Regions from separate parts of the Methylophaga sp. UBA2496 genome, predicted to be linked through region 2. Evidence: riboswitches for the same ligand, from Rfam matches in the RefSeq annotation. Region 2 holds a riboswitch; the other holds the start of a gene.
The links. Region 2 has a riboswitch for thiamine pyrophosphate ahead of thiC (phosphomethylpyrimidine synthase ThiC). Riboswitches for the same ligand answer to the same signal wherever they lie in the genome.
Positions count from the first base shown of each region.

Region 1: it holds a riboswitch for thiamine pyrophosphate, as region 2 does, so the genes downstream of both, B2W60_RS00825 (TonB-dependent receptor) here and thiC (phosphomethylpyrimidine synthase ThiC) in region 2, are expected to answer to the same signal.

Region 1 is NZ_DDOK01000003.1:11,919-15,119, reverse strand. Features, by position in the region: gene cysB (HTH-type transcriptional regulator CysB) at 1-786, shown strand, start outside; gene B2W60_RS00830 (SRPBCC family protein) at 874-1,443, shown strand; TPP riboswitch at 1,557-1,663, shown strand; gene B2W60_RS00825 (TonB-dependent receptor) at 1,725-3,201, shown strand, end outside.
Region 2 is NZ_DDOK01000009.1:34,551-37,751, forward strand. Features, by position in the region: gene thiC (phosphomethylpyrimidine synthase ThiC) at 1-1,327, opposite strand, end outside; TPP riboswitch at 1,434-1,539, opposite strand; gene B2W60_RS13310 (Smr/MutS family protein) at 1,629-2,183, shown strand; gene B2W60_RS13315 (hypothetical protein) at 2,389-2,871, shown strand; gene B2W60_RS13320 (PIN domain-containing protein) at 2,968-3,201, shown strand, end outside.

The DNA of each region.
Region 1 (3,201 bases), on a different contig from region 2:
TTATTAATTTTCGAACGACATGGAAAACGCTTATCCGCCATTACCCCTCTGGGTGAATCCGTGATAGCCATGGCTGAGCGAGTATTACAGGAAGTCGACAATTTACGAGAACAAGCCGCAGACAGTCGTCATGAAAAAAAGGGCACACTTTCAATCGGCACCACGCATACTCAGGCACGCTATGCCCTGCCAAAAGCAATCAAAGCTTTTTCAGAACAATATCCAGATGTTCATTTGAATATGGTGCAAGGCACTCCTCCCGAAGTAGCAGAGATGGCAGCCACCGGAAAAGTTGATTTAGCGATCGCAACAGAAGGGTTGTCCAAATTTGATAATCTGGCAATTCTGCCATGCTATGAATGGAATCGAACCGTCATTACACCACCCGGTCATCCACTTTTAAAGGAAAAAAAACTAACGCTTGAAGCTATTTCGCAATATCCCATCCTGACTTATGTGATGGGGTTTACCGGACGTGCTCAGCAGGACCAATCTTTTATTGAACGCGGCCTAAAGCCCAATGTCGTCTTCACCGCAACTGATGCCGATGTTATCAAGACCTACGTGGAACTCGGTCTTGGCATAGGCATTATAGCCAGCATGGCATTTGATCCTGTAAAAGATGCGCCATTGCAGGCAATGGATGCCAGTGGTTTATTTAAACCAAGTACAACCCATATGGGGATACGCAAAGGCAGCTACCTTCGTGGTTACAGCTATGCTTTTATTGAGTTTTTTGCCCCACATTTACAACGTGACACGATCCGGAACGCCATTGCATTGTGAAATTTTCCCTTTGGCATTTTGGAATGTAATGGTAGTTTATTTGGGCTGATTTTTAGCATTTCAAATGAAATATAAGAAGGAAATATAATGAAAGCTGTATTAAAAGGCCTTTTAACAGGCTTGTTCCTATTGCCAGCATTAGTATTTGCCCATGGTGCTTCACGTTTACAAGTTGAAGAAACAGTGCTGATTAATGCTGATGCTGACATCGTCTGGGAAATGGTTAAAGATTTTGACAGTCTGCATAAATGGCACCCGGCCATTATTTCTACCGACGCGCAAGGTGGAAATGAAGTGGGTGCCACTCGCATTCTAACGTTGAAAAATGATTCCACCATCACTGAAACGTTGAAAAAGTTTGATGAAGAAACCAAGAGCTTTATGTATGAAATCAATGAAATGAGCTCTGTGGGTCAAGTGGATATCGAAGGTGAAATGCATGATATCCCTGCGGTTCCGGTCAGCAAATACAAAGCCTGGGTGACGGTTGAAGCAGAAGGCGATCAAACCAAGGTCATCTGGTTAGCCAAATTTTTCCGTGGTTATACCGGCAATCATCATGAACCTAAAGAGCTGAATGACGAAACGGCAACCAATGCCATTCAGGGCATTTTCCGTTCAGGTCTGGATACTTTGAAAGCTAAAATCGAAAACTAAGTTATTCATCACTTGAACATTTAAGGCATCTTCGGATGCCTTTTTTGTATGTGATAGAAAATATTAATGATGGGAAAAAAGCATATTTTTCTGTATATTTACTCTACTTGCTAATACAAGCCTCGGGGTGGTCGCAAGGCCTGAGATTCACCAGTTTGGTGGAGACCCGATGAACCTGATCCAGGTAATACTGGCGTAGGGACAGGCGGCAACACCTTCTTGCTAGATCAATGCAAATGGCGTGATCCCCTGTCCTTTTTATGAAATTAAAAAGGATAGTCATGAAACCCACCCTGCTTTCCATTGCAGTTACCAGCGCGCTTTTTTCACCATGCGCAGTTGCTCAGAACAACAGTACCGATCTACCCTCCATGCTAGTTAGCGCTGACTTTCGTCCGGCCGAAGCACAGGACATTCCCGTCAGTCTGACCACATTTGATGAAGATATTATTGAATCGCGTGGCGCTCAGCATATTGAAGATGTGTTGAATCTGGCACCTAATGTAAACCTTTCCAGCGGTGCGTCTCGTGGCCAGTTTTTTCAGATCCGCGGTATTGGTGAACGAAGTGAGTTTCTGGCGCCTCTTAATCCATCAGTCGGCCTATATATTGATGGTATAGATTTTAGCCGCAGTGGCGGCGCAGCTACTTTATTTGATATTGAGAAAGTAGAAGTATTACGCGGCCCACAGGGTACGTTGTATGGTGCCAATGCATTAGCTGGCGTTATTAATATGCAAAGCAAACAGGCGACCAATGATCTGGATATGAACTTTCAGTCCACTATTGGCAATTACAATACGCGCAGTGTTGGTGTTGCCGTTGGCGGCCCACTGATTAAAGACACATTACTGGGACGGATAGCCGTACATACCCATCGTTCAGATGGTTATATGGATAACGATTTTCTGGGTCGGGATAATACGCAAAATCAGGATGAACTGACTGCCCGCGGACATTTAAAATGGCTGGTCAGTAATGATCTGACCATTGATCTTAATTTACTACATTTGAATATTGACAATGGTTACGACGCTTTCACACTGGATAACAGTCGAAACAGCCTGTCAGATCAGCCTGGTAAAGACAAACAGCATACCAATGCGTTTGCATTGAATACTGACTGGCGTGCCAACAGTAAAGTGCAATTGCAATCAACCTTGACCTATTCCAAATCTGATTTGGAATATAGTTACGATGATGACTGGTCATTTAAAACACAATTTCCTGTTGATGCTACCTGTGTGGATGCCGATGAAGACAATGATGCATTTAACTGTCCTTATAGTGGTTTTGATCAATATAAGCGTGAACGGGAAAATTATTCATTTGAATTCAGGGCTCTATCAAATGAAGATGGTCGTATTTTTTCTGATACAACCGATTGGTCCGTTGGTATTTATCTCGCCGATCAACGTCAGGACTTAAAACGCACCTATTTTGCGAATGCCATTGATAGTGATGCAGTTTTTCCGTTTGCTTTAGATAATACTTATAAAACGTTTAATAGCGCCATTTATGGCCAACTTGATACTGCCTTAACCGATAAGCTGACTTTAATAACCGGTTTACGCGTTGAACATTGGGACGCTGATTATGAGGATTCGCAAGGATTGGATCTCGATGACAACGATGTATTATTCGGTGGCAAAGTCGGTCTGAATTATCAGTTCCGCCCACAACACCTTTTATACACATCATTATCCCGCGGCTACAAAGCTGGGGGGGTTAATACGGAAGCAGATCTGGCTTCCGGCT
Region 2 (3,201 bases):
AAGGCGCTTCGTGGCAGACTTCCAATTGCAGATCCATGTTTTCCTTGATCTTGTGCATCGGCACATGACCCGGCCCTTCAATCATCACCTGCACATCATGTTTCCAGGCAATATGGGTTAATTCACCCAGGGTACGCAGTTCGGCAAACTGGGCTTCATCATTGGCATCCGCTTGTGAACCCGGACGCAAACCATCACCCAACGAGAACGACACATCGTAGGCTTTCATGATTTCGCAGATATCTTCAAAGTGCGTGTACAAAAAGCTTTCTTCATGATGTGCCAGACACCAGGCCGCCATAATCGAACCGCCACGCGACACAATGCCGGTAGTGCGATTTACGGTCAGTGGAATATGCGCCAGACGAATACCGGCATGAATCGTAAAGTAACTGACGCCCTGCTCGGCCTGTTCAATCAACGTGTCACGAAACACTTCCCAAGTCAGATCTTCGGCCACACCGTTTACTTTTTCCAATGCCTGATACAACGGCACGGTGCCGATTGGCACCGGTGAATTACGGATTATCCATTCACGGGTCTGATGAATATGTTTACCAGTCGACAAATCCATTACCGTGTCGCCGCCCCAACGGGTGCTCCAGACCATTTTTTCGACTTCTTCTTCGATGGATGATGTGGTGGCAGAGTTACCGATATTAGCGTTGATTTTCACCAGAAAGTTACGGCCGATAATCATCGGCTCAGCTTCAGGGTGATTGATATTGGCTGGAATAATTGCTCGTCCCTCGGCGACTTCTTTACGGACAAATTCGGGGGTGATGTGATTGGGTTTATAGGCTGGCAATTCGCCTTTGGCTTGCAGTGCGCCACGACCCATGCTTTCACGAATGGCGATATATTCCATTTCGGGGGTGATGATTCCCTGGCGCGCATAGTGCATCTGGCTAACGTTTTTGCCGGGTTTAGCTTTGCGTGGCAGACGGCGATTGGTGAACAGCGGAATATCAAATTCCTGCCCATCCTGATCACGGGTAAAGTTAGAACTGAATGCCGGTAATACTTCGGTATCGCCGCGTTCCTCAATCCATTGCTGACGAATAGGCGTTAAGCCTTTTTCCAGATCGATGGTTTCAGTGGGATCGGTGTAAATACCCGAGGTGTCATATACCATCACCGGCGCATTCGGCTGACCCGGCAGACTGGGATCACGGTTCGGTGTATCAGTCAGAGAAATTTGCCGAAAAGGCACCCGCAGATCATCACGACTGCCGGTAATATAGATTTTTTCAGAACCCGGTAATGGCTGAGTAGTAATGCCACTACGGTCTTTAATATCAATGACTTTTGGATTGGCTGCTGACATCTGATTTCCCCTTTTTGAATAAAAAAGTCGGGGAAATGAAGACGTTGCGCTTTCGCGAACAAGGTGATGGAGATACACGGCGGCTACAGTCAGACAATCAGACGTACCGGCATTCCGGCTTGTTTCCTACGGAGGTTCTAGCCTCTTCAGGTTCAACGGGTTTCATCTCAGCCCTTTCTGATAATTCAGAGGGGGCACCCCGACAAGTGGAAATCATCCTAAACTAAAAATCATTTTTTACACAAGCATCATCTGGCACAATGGGTCACATCAAACGGCATCAAATCAGGCAACATCGGCCATGGCAGATAACAAAAATAAAAATGATGACGACGAATTTTCCTTGTTTCGTAATGAAATGAGCGACGCCGAGCCGATCAAACACGACCGTCTGGTGCATCGAAAACCACCGCCACCACCACGGGTCAGAAAACCCTCCGCAGCCGAACTCACCCATGACACCAGCGAGTTTTCCAGTCTATTCGCTCCGGAAACTGTGGGAAATGAGGAATATCTGGAATACCGTGGCGACGGCATTCAAAACCGCCAATTCGCCAAACTCAAAAGTGGCAGAGTGCATCTCGAAGCAGAACTCGATTTACACGGCCTCACCCTCGCCAAAGCCGAACCCACCCTCTCCCATTTTCTCGAACAATGTCAGCAAGAAAAGATCCGTTGTGTACGAATCATTCACGGCAAAGGCTGGGGATCACGCGATAACAAACCAGTTTTAAAAAGCAAACTAAATCACTGGCTCAGACAAAGTGATGCCGTCTTGGCGTTTTGCAGTGCAACGATTGAAGATGGCGGGACTGGGGCTTTGTATGTTTTGTTAAAGCGGCAGTTTGAAAAGTGAGTTTATAACTGGCCTTTTTATTTCATATTTTTCGGGTCAACGGCCTTTTAATTTTAATTAGGATTCCTTGTAATTAATTATTTAACTATTATTCAAACAGTTGGATAATCCAACAATGGCGGTGTAATAATTAGATGGCCGCCCGATAAAATAATTATGAGGCCGAAGGCCTAATTAACATGCTGTTAGCATTCAAGGAGGCCTAGTGAGTAAATCACCATATTTAAAGGATCAAAGATTGGCTGATGTCATCGCGGCGATCCAAGTAATGAGCACCTATAAGTTCTACAAGCTTGATTTTGCTGGGTGGTCAAAGCGAATAACTGGCACAGAGAGCAATGCTGACTATTGGGAAAAAGTATTTTCTGAGCACCCGGAGTTCTTTCGACTAAATGAGGAAAAAGATAAAGTGTCTCTCGTGTGGAGACGTAGTCATCAAAGAAGTTTTCATGTCGATAGACAAGAAATACTTACTCGAGATCAAATAGAATCCCTTCCCGAGCAAGAAAAAAACACAAGAATATCTCGTACTCCGTTATCTAACGGCGACACGGCAACTCTAATATCAACAGCTGTTGATCTACATTCTAGAGCCATCGAAAGTGAGAAGGAGAAGCGGTGGCTATTTCCTTCATTAGTTACAATATTGGCGGTTTGTCTTGGTGCCATCATTAAATCGTGGTCGTAAAAATGCTAACAAGGTAGGCACGGCGACGGCTTTTCCGTTGCGGCTTCGCGTTCACTACAAAGCCGCGCGTGCTAGCGGCGTTAAAAGGGGTCCTGGATGGCAGAAACTTTCCTTGTAGATGCGAGCTTCTTGGTTCCCGCAATCAGGAGCAGTCACGAGTTCCATCTGCCATGCTATACCTTTGCTGAAGACCATAGAGATGCCAAATGGATCATTCCTAATCTGGCGATCTTTGAGTTTCAAGCAACTCAGTCTCGGCGAAATCGCGGTGACAATGACTCCCGAGAGCCGTACCGGCATATCTATTTGGAAAATGCTGTGCCGTATGAA